One region of the Arthrobacter sp. NPDC056886 genome, then DNA from elsewhere that is predicted to be linked to it. Evidence: riboswitches for the same ligand, from Rfam matches in the RefSeq annotation. Region 1 holds a riboswitch; the other holds the start of a gene.
The links. A riboswitch is a leader RNA that binds a small molecule or an ion and turns the genes downstream of it on or off. The one in region 1 is predicted to bind S-adenosylmethionine.
Positions count from the first base shown of each region.

Region 1 (7,645 bases):
CACAGACTTGGCCGACGCCCTCGCCCAGAACGCAAAACTGCCGCACCGGTTCGTCCTGGGCACATTGGCCGCCATGCGGCTGGTCGGGATCATGGCCGAGCAATGGCAGACGATCGGCATGGCCCGGCGGGCCCGCGGGGTGGGCTCGAGCGGCAACCCCTATCAGCGGTTCCGTGCCACCCTGGGCCAGAGTTTCGGCCTGCTGGTGCAGGCGATCCGGAGCGCCTCACGGCTCGCGGTGACCATGGAGGCCCGCGGCTTCGGCGGCGCCGCGCGAACCTGGGCCAGGCCGTCTACTTTCAGCGGACTCGACGCCTGGGTGCTGCTGGGCGGGCTCGGCATCGCGGCCGTCGCCGCCGCCGCCGCCATCGGTGCGGGCACCTGGAACCTCGTCTTCCTCACGCGCCAGTAGCCGGCGCCGCCACTGTCGGCGCAACTACCGACGCCACCGAGTCAACGCGCCATTGCGCACCGCAGTCCGCGGGTTATCGCATGATGCGGGTATCCCTGTGAGATTAACGGCATTCCGGCCGGAAAGCCGGGCGCCAATAGATCATCCGTGATATTTTCGGGACATGACTCAACCGACTGCTGAACATGTAGGCCTCCTGCTCCGCGAAGCCCGCGGGGCGAAGGGCTGGACCCAGGGACAACTCGCCGCCGAGCTGGGCACCAGCCAGAGCGCCATAGCCCGGATGGAACAGGGCAAGCAGAACCTGAGCCTGAAAATGATCCAGCGACTGGAGGCGATCGTCGGGCACAGCATCGTCAAGGTGGGCCGGCCCCAGATGACCCACCTCCGGGTAGAGGGCGGCCGCACGCTCGCCGGTGCGGTGGAGGTCAACAGCAGCAAGAATGCCGGCGTCGCGCTGTTGTGCGCCAGCCTCATCAACCGCGGCACCACCACCCTGCGCCGGCTGGCCCGGATCGAGGAAGTCAACCGGATCGTGGAGGTGCTGACCAGCATCGGCGTCGAATGCACCTGGCTCAACGCGAACGACCTCCAGATCCGCCGCCCCGCGGTCCTGGACCTGGCATCTATGGATGTGGAGGCGGCCCGCCGGACCCGCAGCGTCATCATGCTCCTAGGCCCGCTGCTGGACGAGACCGACATCTACCGGCTGCCATACGCCGGCGGCTGCGACCTCGGCACCCGCACAGTGCAGCCGCACATGCAGGCACTGCGCCAGTTCGGCCTGAGCGTGGAGGCGAAGTCCGGATTCTACGCGGTACAGGCGCCGCCGTCGGACGCCCATGACCGCTCCTTCGTGCTGAGCGAACGCGGCGACACCGTCACCGAGAACGCCATCATGGCCGCAGCCCACCGCCGCGGCACCACCATCATCCGCAACGCCAGTCCCAACTACATGGTGCAGGATCTCTGCTTCTACCTGCAGATGCTCGGGGTGGAGATCGCTGGGGTGGGCACCACCACGCTGGAGATCACCGGCCGCCCGTCGATCGACGCCGACGTCGAATACTTCCCGTCCGAGGACCCGATCGAGGCGATGAGCCTCATCACCGCCGGCATCGTGACGAACTCGGAAGTCACCATCCGCCGGGTCCCGATCGAGTTCATGGAAATCGAACTCGCCACGCTCGAGCAGATGGGCCAGCGGCTCGAGGTCTCCGGGGAATACTTTGCCCGCAACGGCCGCACCCGCCTGGTGGACGTTACCACCAAGCCTTCGGAGCTGCGGGCGCCGGAGGACAAAATCCACCCGATGCCTTTCCCCGGCCTGAACATCGACAACCTGCCCTTCTTCGCGGTGATCGCCGCCAACGCCCACGGCCAGACCATGATCCATGACTGGGTCTACGAGAACCGGGCCATCTACCTGACGGAACTGAACAAACTGGGCGCCCAGGTCCAGCTGCTCGATCCCCACCGGATTTACGTCAACGGGCCCACCAAGTGGCGTGCCGCCGAGGTGGGCTGCCCGCCGGCACTCCGCCCCGCCGCCTGCCTCCTGCTGGCCATGCTGGCGGCCCGTGGCGTCTCGGAGCTGCGCAACATTTATGTCATTGAGCGCGGCTATGAGGACCTGGCCGAACGGCTCAACACCATCGGCGCGAAGATCGAGTATTTCCAAGACTAATTCCACTGAGCCCAAGTAATGCGGGGTCACTCCGCGCCCATCCAAAAGGGTGAGCTGGGTGCGGAGTGAGCCCGTTGGGCGAGGGGCGTTTCTGCCGATCCTGACGCACAATAGATTCATGCGCACGTTCGGCGTGGAGGAAGAACTGCTGATAGTTGACCCCGAATCGGGGATGCTGCTTGCCCTCGCCGACCTGATGCTGCCCAGCCTGGTGCCGCCGAAGGAGCCGGACGCCGCCAGGATTCACGCGACGGAGAAACCGGTCCACGAGGGCGCAGACTTCAGCTATGAGCTCAAGCTCGAGCAGATCGAGACCCAGACGCATCCGTGCCTTGACTACACCGAGCTGCTCCGGCAGCTCAGGCGGGGCCGGGACCTGGCGGACCAGGCGGCGCGGGCGCACGGCGGCCGCGTCGCAGCCCTGGCCACGTCGCCCCAAGGCTCCGCCACGCACCTGACGCCGAATCCGCGCTATATGACCATGCAGCAACGCTTCGGGCTCACCGTCCGGAACCAACTGACCTGCGGCCTCCACGTGCACACCTTTGTGCAGTCCCCGGAGGAGGGCGTGGCCGTGATGGACCGGATCCGCGACAAGCTTGCCGTGCTGATAGCACTCAGCGCGAATTCCCCGTTCTGGAACGGGGCCGAGACCGGATTCGAGAGCTACCGCACCCAGGCGTGGAACCGCTGGCCGGGGTCCGGTCCCACGATGATCTTCGGCAGCCTGCCCGTCTACCGCCGGGTGGTGACCCGGCTGGTGCAAAGCGGGGTCCTGATGGATGAGGGCATGGTCTATTTTGACGCGCGGCTGTGCCGGCAGCATCCCACCGTGGAGATCCGGGTCGCCGATGTGTGCCTGCGGGCCGAGGACGCTGCCCTGATTGCCGTCCTGGTGCGCGCCCTCGTGGAGTCGGCGGCGCGGGAGTGGGACGAAGGCGTCGACCCGGCCCCGGTGCCCACGCTGCTGCTGCGGATGGCCGCCTGGCAGGCCAGCAACTGCGGACTGCGCGGGGAGCTCCTGGACTTTGGAACCTTCACCCCTGCCCCGGCCGCCGACGTGGCCAGGGCGCTGGTGGATTTCGTGGCCCCGGTGCTTGAGGAGCAGGGCGAGCTGGAGCTGGTGCGCGCGGGCGTCGAACGGATCCTGGCGGAGGGCACCGGTTCGCAGCTGCAGCGCGGGCCGTTCCGGGCGGGCGGACTGCCCGCCGTCGTCGAACGGGCCATCGAACTGACGGCTCAGGGGCCCGCGCGGGGTACCGCCCCCAAGGGGCGAGCCGACGAGGGCTCGCCCCTGGGCCCGGTGCGCAGGGGCTGACGGGAGCCGGCAGCGTCAGTTCCGCTCGGGGGGTAGACCTGAGCGCCAGACCTGCCCGCTAGACCTGCTTGAGCGCCTGGCCGAGGTCGCGGATCAAGTCCTCGACGTCCTCCAGGCCCACCGAAAGCCGGACCACGCCGTCGCTGAGCCCGATCGCCGCACGGCCTTCCGGGCCCATCGCGCGGTGCGTGGTGGTGGCCGGGTGCGTGATGAGCGTCTTGGCGTCGCCAAGATTGTTGGAGATGTCGATGATCCGCAGCGCGTCCAGCAGCGCGAAGGCGGCCTGCTTCGCAGTGCGTCCCGGCGAAGGCGAAAGCTCCAGCGTGAGCACGGTCCCGCCGGCCTTCATCTGCTTCACCGCGAGCGGGTACTGCGGGTGGGAGGGCAGCAGCGGGTACAACACCGAGCCGACCGCAGGCTGTCCCTCGAGCCATTCAGCCAGCCGCAGGGCCGAGGCCGAGGAATGGTTGACGCGCAGGGCCATGGTCTCCAGGCCCTTGGTGAGCACCCAGGCATTGAAGGCCGACAGCGCGGGACCGGTGTGCCGCATGAGCTGCTTGACGGGCCCGTCAATGAATTCCTTGGTGCCCAGGATGGCCCCGCCCAGGACCCTGCCCTGGCCGTCGATGTGCTTCGTGCCGGAGTAGACCACCACGTCCGCGCCGAGGTCTCCGCAGCGCTGCAGCAGCGGGGTAGCGAAGACGTTGTCGACCACCACGGTGGCGCCGGCCGCATGCGCCAGTTTGCTCACGGCGGCGATGTCCACGATTTCCTGCATGGGGTTCGACGGCGACTCGAAGAACACCGCCGTGGTCGGCTCGGACAGCGCGGCCTGCCACTGCTCCAGGTCCGGTCCGTCCACGAAGACCGTCTCGACACCCCAGCGCGGCAGGATTTCGTTGAGGATCACAAAGCACGAGCCGAACAGCGAGCGGGCTGCAACCACGCGGTCGCCGGCAGCCAACAGCGCGCCCAGGGCGGTGAAGACGGCGGACATGCCGGACGCGGTCGCAAAACACGCCTCGGTTCCCTCGAGCAGCCGGAGCCGCTCCTGGAACGTCGCGACGGACGGGTTGCCGTAGCGGGAGTAGACGAAGCGCTCGTCCTCCCCGGTGAAGGCGCGCTCGGCGGCGGCCGCGGACTCGTAGACGAATCCCGAGTTGAGGAAGATTGGCTCGGTGGTTTCCTGGAAGCCGGTGCGGTCCAGGCCGCCGCGGACGGCCTGGGTGTCGGCGGCCCAGCCGGCGGCGTCGGGATTGAAAGTCACTTAGATCTTTCCGAGGTTGGTGGGCAGGCCGCGGTTCTTCCAGCCGTTGACAGTGCGTTCGCCAAAGCGGTCGGTCTCGCCTTCGAAGCCCTCAAGAACGTTGTACGAGGTGTAGCCGGCGGCTGTCGCGGCCGTCGCGGCGGCGATCGAGCGGGCACCGGAGCGGCAAAGGAACACCAGCTCGACGGCGGTGTCCTCCGGTGCCTGCCGCTTTAGCTGTTCCACGAAGTGCGGATTCGGCGCGCCGCCGGCGAGGGTCCACTGGATGAAGAGCGGATCGTTTTCCGTCGCTTTCGTGTCCGGGATGCCGATATGGGCCCATTCGCCCTCGGTCCGGACATCCACCAGAATGGCTCCAGCCTCAAGCTTGGTCCACGCCTCAGCGGGGCTGAGGTCTCCTGCGTAGCTCATGCGTGGCCCTCGAATGCCCCAACAGCGTCAAACTCGTCGGCGTCGAGCTCATCAACCGCATTGGCCACGGCGGCGTCCGCGCTCGCAATGGCAGCCGGCAGGACCAGCGCCTGCGCCACGATCACGGTGCTGCCGTTGAAGCTGGCGGCGGGGCTTCCATGCAGGACATAGCCCTCGGCCAAGGCGGCCGACACGCGCTCACAAAAGGCGCGGTCATCTGCGCCGGTGAACAGGCGGTAAGCCAGTCTTTCCTCGCCGCCGGTCGCCGCACTGGGGGCTGCAGCGGGGGCGGCTGAGGTACTGAGTATTTCGGGTACAGCGGGTGTTGACGTGTCGGGCACGACGGATCTCCTCTTTCACGCTTGCAGCTCGAATGGTCGATATGCCGAGTATTCACCTGAGGCACCCCGCCGCGAAAAGGGAGGGTTGCCGACCGGCCAGTCAGGGCTTGGCACCGGTTCTCATTACTCCCCAAAAACGTAACACCAACGACGCCGGCCCGCACGGCCGCCGTCGTCATGTTCCGTAACCGGGTCACGCCCAACGGGCTGGCGGATCGTATGCGTGCACCTCAAGCAAGTAGTAGCGGGCTCCAACTTCGGGTATTGCCCACTCGTGTGTGCGCCGACGTTTCGCCGTCTACTAGGGGAATGGTCGTGCGTGTCGGCCGGAGTCGCGGCTGACTCGAGCAGTCCGTCAATCAAGCAGTCCGTCAATCAAGCAGTCCGTAAAACGAGTCGTCTGTCCGTCACCAAGTCCGTGAATCGGTGGCCGGAACCGTCGGAGCCGCAGCCGCGGCCCGGCCGGTGACGGCGGAATGGAGCAACTGTGGGCCCGCGCATACTGGTTACCGGGATAGCAAGCGCCGCCGGCCGGACGGTCGCGGCGCAACTCGAAGCCCGCGGCCTTCCGTATCTCGGCTCCGACGCCCGCGCCGACACACGCCACGCGGAGCCTGCTCCCTCCGCAGCCGCGGTCAGGCTCTTGCCCGCGACGGACCCGGACATGATCCTGGACCTGCGCCGGGTGGTGGATCGCGAAGCCATCAACGTCATCATTCCGACCCTCACCGTGGAACTTCCGGCCCTGGCCGCGGCCCGTGCCGGATTCGCCCAGGACGTGCGAATTATCGTGGGCGACCCTGCTGCGGTGGCGCTCGCCAACGACCACCTGTTTACCACCTGGGCGTTGCAGGCAGCCGGCATTCCAGTGCCGCGGTTCGGCGTTCCGGGCGACCTCGCCGCCGCGCCGGCATCCCTCGCCGGCCTCAGCGGCCCCGTGGTGGTCAAGCCGCGGGTCTTCGAAGGCTCCCGTGGGGTCCACGTGCTGGCCGGAACCGCCTCCGTCACCTGGAAGAACATGCCCACAGGGCAGCTTGTCCAGGAGTTTATCCCGGGCGCCGACTACGTCTGCCTGGTGTTCGGCACCCCGGCACGCAACGCGATGGCGCCAGTAGCGGTGGTCCTGGAGAAGACCAGGACTCCGTATGGACGCGCCGGCAGCGACGAGGTAAGCCGCAGGGTGCCGGCCAGCGAGGCCGGGGACGTGCGCAAGCTGGGCCTGGCCGCCGTCCGCACGCTCGGGCTGACCGGGCCAGTCCAGGTCCAGATCCGCCGCCGCGCGGACGGAACCCCCGTGGTGCTGGGCGTCTGCGCGACCCTCGGGGAGAACAGCACGTGGGCCCCGGAAATGCTCGACGCCGTGCTGGCAACGTTCATGCTCCCGGCGTTCAACCCCGCCTCGTTCCGGCGGTGCCCGGCAATTCCCGCGGACGCCCTGGGGTGAGGCGCCAGCGTAGATGAAAATGTCCGCCACGGTCCGGTCAGTGCGTGATGAGATGGGATCCATGTCGGGGCCTGGGTGGGCTGCCAGCGGGGCTCCTTAGCAAGCGGATCAGCCCAACGGTCAGGGCAGTCGCCAGGAGGAGGATCAGCCGCACGGCACCTGCCAGGAGCATGAGCAGCACTAATCCGAAAATGAGGGGCAAACACAACATGAAAACGGCGACGAGGGTAACAACATAGCCGAATGCGTAGCCAACAAGGGTTGCCTGATCCATTGGACTGCCGTTCGTAGCGATAGGGCCGATTCCCTGAATTCTGCCGATACCTGCGGCAGCTGTGCGGCATGTGGCCCCGGGCCACTTCCGCGGTTCCGGACAGCTTTGGGCCAAGCAAGATCCCGCGCCGTCGGCTGTTACGGGGTCAGCTCCTCCCGGAGCCGGCCCGTCAACCACGTGCCCTAAAGACAGAACGGCGAGGGCCCGCGCGCCCCGCTGTGCGGTTCGCGTCTATGCCGGGGCCCCTGCAGGACTTGCTCGGTTTTCAATTCAGCTTCCCGGCGCCGCTGATCAAAGGTCCTCAACTGCCGGGTGGTCGGTGCCGCCTCCGGAAAATTCTTGGCTGCCGCGCCGCGCGCACTGTTCCGCGCGGACGGTTCCTGGCTCACGCTCATGGATGGATCGTCCCACTTGGCCACTGCGGCGGACAGGGTCTTCAGGCCTTCCTGCAAGCCACGGTTGCTACTAGGCGGGGTCGAACTATTGGGCAG
Region 1 is NZ_JBHUBT010000004.1:302,492-310,136, reverse strand. It holds gene ACFRJ8_RS09570 (energy-coupling factor transporter transmembrane component T family protein) at 1-412, shown strand, start outside; gene ACFRJ8_RS09565 (UDP-N-acetylglucosamine 1-carboxyvinyltransferase) at 576-2,099, shown strand; gene ACFRJ8_RS09560 (glutamate--cysteine ligase) at 2,218-3,417, shown strand; gene ACFRJ8_RS09555 (O-succinylhomoserine sulfhydrylase) at 3,476-4,684, opposite strand; gene ACFRJ8_RS09550 (rhodanese-like domain-containing protein) at 4,685-5,095, opposite strand; gene ACFRJ8_RS09545 (DUF1737 domain-containing protein) at 5,092-5,403, opposite strand; SAM riboswitch class IV at 5,449-5,564, opposite strand; gene ACFRJ8_RS09540 (hypothetical protein) at 5,924-6,880, shown strand.

Region 2 (7,645 bases), on a different contig from region 1:
ATTGCCGGCATCGTCCACGATGCGCGTGCTGACGCCGGGCAGCGGGCGGGCCGCGCAGCCGGGCTTGAACGCGGCGTCCGTCGGGGCGGGGGAGAGTATGGTGGCGCCGGTTTCGGACTGCCACCAGGTGTCCACCACCGGGGCGGTGCCGGCGCCGATGTTGGTCCGGAACCAGCGCCAGGCCTCGGGGTTGATGGCCTCGCCCACCGTGCCGAGCAGGCGGATGGAGGAGAGGTTGTACGTGTCCGGGACGCCGTCCGGGAACCAGCCCATGAGGGAGCGGACCAGGGTGGGCGCGGTGTAGTACTGCGTGACCCCGTAGCGTTCGATGATCTCAAAGTGCCGGCCCGGATGCGGGGTGTTGGGGGTGCCCTCGAAGATAACCTGCGTGGCGCCGTTGGAGAGCGGGCCGTAGAGCTCGTAGGTGTGCGCGGTGACCCAGGCGAGGTCGGCCGTGCACCAGTGCACGTCCTGGTCCCGGAGCGCGGGGTCGGGGTTGCTGAACAGGTGCTCGAAGCTCCAGGACGCCTGCGTGAGGTAGCCCCCGGAGGTGTGGACCAGGCCCTTGGGCTTGCCCGTGGTGCCGGAGGTGTACATGATGAACAGCGGCGTCTCGGCGTCGAACGCCTCCGCTTCATGGACGTCGGAGGCGGTCCCGACGGCGTCGTGCCACCATACGTCGCGGCCCGCGGTCATCGGGACGGTCCCGAGCTCATCCACCGGAGTGGTCCGGTTGACCACCAGGACGTGCTCGATCGCGTTATCGCCGGAGACGGCGGCATCCGCGTTGTCCTTGACCGGCACGGCGGTGCCGCGGCGGAACTGGCCGTCGGTGGTGACCAAGAGTTTGGCGCCGGTGTCCTCCACCCGGAACCTCAAAGCCTCGGCGGAGAAGCCGCCGAAGACCAAGGAATGGATGGCGCCGATGCGGGCCACGGCGAGGGTGATGATCACGGTTTCGGGGATGACCGGGAGGTAGATGACCACACGGTCGCCCTGGGTGATGCCCAGGTCCAGGAGCGCATTGGCGGCCCTGGACACCTCGCGCTGGAGTTCGGCGTAGGTCACGGCACGGCGGTCACCGGGCTCGCCCTCGAAGTGCAGGGCCACCTTGTCCCCGCGCCCCGCCGCTACATGGCGGTCGACGCAGTTGTAGGCGACATTGAGCTTGCCGCCTTCGAACCAGGTGATCTGCGGGCCGGTGCCGGCCTCGACGTCGGCCGGGACGCGGCGGTGCGCGGTGTGCCAGGGCTTGCCGCCGTCGTTGGAGGAACCGGCCGGCAGGTCGGCCCAGTCGAGGCGGAGGGCCTGGGTTTCCCAGAACGCAACCGACTCCGCCTGGACTGTTCCTGCAGTGGGTGTGCCGCTGTGGCGGGGGGTGGTGCTGCGGTGACGCGCCGGTCCGTCGGTGGGGGCGCCGTGCACTGCGCCGTCCGTGGGCTCGGTCAGGGACCATCCCGAAGAGCCGCGAGAGGAGCCGGGCGCGTCACGCAGCCCTGCTTCGATCGCCGTCGCGTCCGAAGTGGTTTGTGGGGATGCCTCGGACGCAGTCCGGGCAAAGGTGGGCAGGGCGGAAGAATTCTCTGGGGTCATTGCAGCACTCCATCGGTCCTGGCAGTAGCACCCTTGGTTCCTCCAGTTCCCTCGAATTTCATCGAAAGAGAGAGGAACAGCTCCGTGGGAATGGTCGTCTCACGTCACCGGGGGTTGCTGCGGCTTCATTGATCCAGGTCTCTCGGCCGCTCGGGATGGTCACTACCTACTAGAACTGAAGTGCAGCATTCCACAAAATCCGCGCCTCCCGCGCTGTAATATTCGTTCACGGCGGCCCGGGGCCGTTGGAATCAGTCATTTATTCGATGATTACCCGGAAAGGTTGCAGGAGTAAGGTTGATGCATGGCCCACGTTAACGATCCGGCAGTCATTGACCGCCTCATGCGAACCAAAGGCACGTGGGCGGTGGTCGGCCTGACCACCAACCAGTGGCGCTCGGCGTACGAGGTCTCCCTGTATGTCCGGGACCGGATGGGCATGGAAATCATTCCGGTCAACCTGCCCGGAGACGACGTTCACGGCGAGAAGGGGTACCGCTCCCTGGCGGAGATCCCCGTGGCGAAACACCCCCTCGACGTCGTGGACTGCTTCGTCAACTCCCAGAAGGTGGGGGGCGTCATCGACGAGGCCATTGCCATTGGAGCCAAGGCCGTCTGGCTGCAGCTGGGCGTCTTCGACGACGCCGCGGTGGAACGCGCCAAGGCCGCCGGGTTGGACGTCGTCGTCAACGAGTGCCCCGCCCGCGAAGGATGGCGCGTGGGCCTCTAGCGGCCCAGGGAAACACGATCAACAGATAGCGAAGAGTCGGTTACAAAATGTGACCGGCTTTTTCCGTATCCCCGCCTGGCCGTGTGAGATGGACTCGTAACCATCCCGAGCGGCTGAGAGATCTGGCTCCGTGACGCCGCAGCAACCCCCTCGTTGAGGACGGTGCTACCGCCAGGACCGATGGAGAAGGCGCCGTCTTCCGCTCGGATTTCCGGCCCTGTCAGCCTGAATCGCGGAGGCAGCGCTTTCCCGGCATACGCCAGGAGACCGCATATGAGTACTGAAACACGCCCGCAGAAAATGACCGGGAAGGTGGCCGTCGCCAGCTTCATCGGCACCACCATTGAGGGCTACGACTTCGTCCTGTACGGCCTCGCCGCGGCGACCGTCTTCGGCCCCCTGTTCTTCGCCCCGGCCGACCCCCTGGTGGGCACGATTGCCGCGTTCGCCACCTACGCCGTCGGGTTCGTTGCCCGGCCCATCGGCGGCGTGCTGGGCGGCCACTACGGCGACAGGATCGGCCGGAAATCTGTCCTCGTGGCCTCGCTGCTCTTGACCGGGCTGGCCACCACCGCAATCGGGCTCCTGCCCACCTACGCCCAGATCAGCTGGGTGGCGCCGGCCCTGCTCCTCCTCCTGCGCGTGATCCAGGGCATCGGCTACGGGGCCGAGTGGGCCGGTGCCGCCCTCATGACCGTGGAACACGCGGCCCCCAAAAAGCGCGGGCTGACTTCCAGCGCCACGCAGCTCGGCCCAACCTCCGGCATGCTCCTGGCCACTGGCGTCCTGCTGGTGCTGGAGAACTCGCTGAGCGATGAGCAGTTCCTGGCATGGGGCTGGCGCGTGCCCTTCGTTGCGAGCCTGGTCCTGGTGGCCGTGGGCCTGGTCATCCGCCTTTCCGTCGAGGACAGCCCGGAGTTCAAGCACGTCCAGTCCGTCCAGAGCGTTGCGGCCCGTCCGGTGCTGGAGAGTTTGAAGACCCACCCACGTCAGATCCTGCTGACCACGGGCCTCCGCATCGCCCAGAACGCCTTCTACTACGTCTATACCGTGTTCATCCTGACGTACCTGACCCAGGTGTCCGGCACCGACCGCAATACCGGCCTAACGGCAGTCCTGATCGCGTCGGCGCTGGGCCTTGTCACCGTGCCGCTCTGGGGCGCGTTGTCTGACCGGTTCGGCCGCCGTTCCGTCTATCTCTTCGGCGCCGTGGCCAGCGCTGCAGCCATCATTCCGTTCTTCTGGCTGCTGGACACGGGCAACATCCTGCTGATCATCCTCGGCGTCGTGGTCGGCCTCAACATCGGGCATGACGCGATGTACGGCCCCCAGGCGGCGTTCTTCTCGGAACTTTTCAGCACACGCGTCCGCTTCAGCGGTGTGTCCATCGGCTACCAGATCGGTTCGGTGCTCGGCGGCGGGCTGGCACCGCTGGTCGCCACGGCCCTGTTGGCCGCCGGCGGCGGAAATCCGGTCTGGGTGGTCGTCTACTTCCTCGCCGTCTCCGCCATCACTATCGTGGCCACCCTCAAGGCACCGGAGACGAAGGACCGCGCCCTTGGCGAAACCGAACTTCCGGGTGAGGCACGTGCCGAAGCGGCCGCTGAAAGCCGGGAACCCGCCGTCGTGCGCTGACCACACCTTTTTCATGAATTTCGCATTGCCATGATTTTTACATTGCAAGGAAAGGGGCCCCATGGCCACCGCTGACACTGCACACCCGGACGGACGGCCCAGGCTGCTGCTGAGCGCCTTCGTCATGAACACCACCAGCCACATCATGGGCGGCCAATGGCGACATCCGGCGGCGCAGCAGCACCGCTTCAACGAACTTGAGCTGTGGACCAGCCTGGCCCGGCAGTTGGAGGACGCCAAGTTCGACGTGATGTTCTTCGCCGACGTGGTGGGACTGTACGGGAACGACGACGGCGGCTGGGCACCGCACGTGCGGCGCGGCATGCAGGTGCCCGCCAATGACCCGCTGATTCTCCTCGGTGCGCTGGCCGCCACGACGCGCAACATCGGCCTGGCGGCGACGTCCTCGGTGGTCCAAAGCCACCCCTTCCAGTTCGCCAGGCAGATTTCAACCCTGGACCATCTCTCCCAGGGGCGTGCGGCCTGGAACATCGTGACCAGCGCGGCGGAGAATGCGCACCGGAACTTCGGCGACGGCCTGGTGGCCCACGATGACCGTTACGCCTGGGCGGACGAATACGTGGCGGCCGCCTACAAACTGTGGGAGGGGTCGTGGGACGACGGCGCGCTGGTCCAGGACAAGGAGAACGGCATCCATGCGGATCCGGACAGGGTCCACAAGATCTACCACCGCGGCCACCGGTACTCCATTGACGGGCCGCACCTGTCCGCACCCTCGCCGCAGCGCACACCCGTGCTGTTCCAGGCCGGGAGCTCCGGGCGCGGGCAGCAGTTCTGCGCCGCCCATGCCGAGGCCACCTTCATGCTGTCCCCGAACCCGGCCGCCGCCGCCGAATACACGGCGTCCGTGCGGCAGCAGGCCGTCGCCGCCGGGCGGCTCGCCGGGGACGTGAAGTTCTTCCAGGGGCTCCACTTCATCGTCGGAAGCACCGAGGCGGAAGCCGCCCGCAAGGCCGCGGAACTGGACGAGTACCTGGATTCCGGGGCGCTGATAGCCCACATCGGCGGCGGGGCCGGGGTGGACCTTGGCGGCCTGGATCTCGATACGCCGCTGGGCGAGTTCCACACCGAAGGCACCCAGGGGCACCTGGACAGCCTGCGCAAATCGGTTCCCGGAGGCAATCCGACCCTGCGTGATGTGGCCAATTTCCGCAGCCGTGCCCACCGCGTCCTGGGGACCCCGGAACAGATCGTGGACCGCCTCGAGGAGTGGCAGGACGCCGGGGTGAACGGCATCAACATCATCAACCAGCTGATTCCGGATTCGTACACCGACTTCATCGAACACGTGCTGCCGGAGCTGCGCCGCCGCGGCCTGGCCCAGCAGGACTACGCGGAAGGCACCCTGCGCGAAAAACTGTTCGGCGCCGGCGACAACGGCGCCGGGCTCAATGACCGGCACCCGGCCCGCAGCTACCGCGGCGCCTTCACCGCCAACTCGGCAACGGCCGAGCAGGCACAGAACGCCTTGGAGGACGCGCGATGAGCGGGGCACTGAAGACAGCTGAGATCTCGGCCGACGCCGCCTACGAGAAACTGGCGCAGCGTTTCCGGACCGTGTTTGCCCGGATTGCCGAGGGGGCGCTCGCCCGCGAGCAGGACCGGGTCCTGCCCTTCGAACAGGTCCGCTGGCTGAACGAGGCAGGCTTCGGGCGGCTGCGGGTGCCTGCCGAACACGGGGGCGACGGCATCGGCTTTGAGCCCTTCTTCCGGCTGCTCATCGAACTCGCCGAGGCGGATTCCTCCGTGGCCCACCTCTACCGCTCGCACTTCGCCTTCGTGGAAACCGTCGGTCTGGAATCCATTGCGTTCCGGAACCGCTGGTATCCGAAGGTGGTGGCGGGCGAGATCTTTGGAAACGCAGCCACGGAAAAGTCCGGAAATGTCCTCGGCACCACCGGAACCAAGCTGACGCGCGACGGCGGGGACTGGCTGCTCAACGGCAGGAAGTATTACACCACCGGCACCATCTTCGCCGAGTGGATTGCCGTCATGGCCAGCACCGAGGGCGTGGAGGGCCGCCAGTACGCCGTGGTCAGCACCACCCAGCCGGGGGTAGAGATCCTCGACGACTGGGACGGCTTCGGCCAGCAGCTGACCGGCACCGGCACCACCATCTTCCGCGACGCCGTCGTTCCCGACGCCAACATCATCCGGCGCTCAGAATCCACCACGCACGAGCCCGCCTTCTTCCAGCTGGTCCTGCTCGCCGTCCTGGCGGGCATCGGCCGGGCGGCGCTGGCCGACGCCCGGATACTGGTCCGCGACCGCAAGCGCACGTTCAACACCGGTTCCGGCGAGCTGTTCCGCAGCGACCCGCTGATCCTGCAGCTGGTGGGCCAGCTCTCCGCCAAGGTCTTCGCGGCGGAGTCCGTGGTGCTGGCCGCGGCCCGGGAGCTCGACGCCGGCGCCGATCCGGACCTGGATCTCACCCCGGACCAGCGCTACGTCCGCGGCGAGATCGCGGTGGAAAAGGCCCAGCTGCTGGTGCCCGAGTTGGTCCAGTCCGCGGCGCAGCAGCTCTTCGACGTGACCGGGGCGTCCGCCACGTCGCAGTCCAAGTCGCTGGACCGGCACTGGCGCAACGCCCGGACCGTCGCCACCCACAACCCCGCCGTGTTCAAGGCCCGCACCGTGGGCGACTACGAAGTCAACGGCACCACCCCGGAAGGGCTGCACAGCATCGGCGATGCCCGCGCTGCCGGGTCTGCCGGGCAGGCCGGGTAGGCCGCAGCCGGATAGGCTCGTGCCATGGACGTTGCCACCCTCCGCCAGATCTGCCTGAGCTTCCCCGGCGCCTTCGAGGACTTTCCTTTCGGCCCGGAAACATCCGTGTTCAAGGTGCGGGCCGCCGTGGCGGGCGGCGCGCGGCAGGACGCCAAGATGTTCGCGGCGTCCGCCATGGACCCGGCGGACTGGTCCGTGAGCCTCAAATGCGAGCCGGCCCTGGCCGAACAGCTCCGGGCCATCCATCCGGAAATCACCGGTGCGTGGCACATGAACAAGACGCACTGGAACGGGGTCCGGCTGGACGGGTCGCTGCCGGACGACATGATCAGGGACATGGTGGAGGATTCCTATGACCTGGTGGTCGCATCGTTCAGCCGAAAGCAGCGGGAGCAGCTGGGCTGGGCCGGACTGGCGAGGGGCGAGGACACATGAGCGGCGACCCTGACGCCGCCCGCCTCGCATCCGGCGCGCGGGCCGAGCTGAACTATCCGGGCATTGGCTCCACCGAGCACGGGCAGGCTCCGGAAGGCTTTCCCTGTCTGGTGTACCGGACGTACCTTGGCGACGGCCCTGCCCTGTACCGGCGGGTGGCGCAGGGGATCCTGACCTGGCAGCTGCAGAAACGCTCCGGGCTGCGCGTCCGCACCGACTCCGATGCCGTCGTGCCCGGCGCGCGCGTGGTGAGCGGATTCGGCGTCGGGCCCTTCCGGATCAACGCCCCCTGCGAGGTGGTGTGGGTACGCCGGCCGGTGTCCGGCGGCGGGCCGCAACGGGCCGGGTTCGGGTACGGCACGCTCCCGGGTCATCCCGTGCGGGGCGAGGAAGCGTTCGAAGTGGAGATCGACGCCGCGGGCCGGGTGTTCGTCAAAATCACGGCGTTCAGCAGGCCGTCCAACTGGTTTTACGCGGCTGGCAGCGCCTTCGCGAGACGTGCGC
Region 2 is NZ_JBHUBT010000009.1:261,275-268,919, reverse strand. It holds gene acs (acetate--CoA ligase) at 1-1,593, opposite strand, end outside; gene ACFRJ8_RS17045 (CoA-binding protein) at 1,898-2,323, shown strand; SAM riboswitch class I at 2,421-2,510, shown strand; gene ACFRJ8_RS17040 (MFS transporter) at 2,597-3,958, shown strand; gene ACFRJ8_RS17035 (NtaA/DmoA family FMN-dependent monooxygenase) at 4,020-5,465, shown strand; gene ACFRJ8_RS17030 (acyl-CoA dehydrogenase family protein) at 5,462-6,706, shown strand; gene ACFRJ8_RS17025 (MmcQ/YjbR family DNA-binding protein) at 6,731-7,141, shown strand; gene ACFRJ8_RS17020 (DUF1990 family protein) at 7,138-7,645, shown strand, end outside.
Region 2: linked by a shared signal. The riboswitch ahead of ACFRJ8_RS17040 (MFS transporter) and the one ahead of ACFRJ8_RS09545 (DUF1737 domain-containing protein) in region 1 are both predicted to bind S-adenosylmethionine.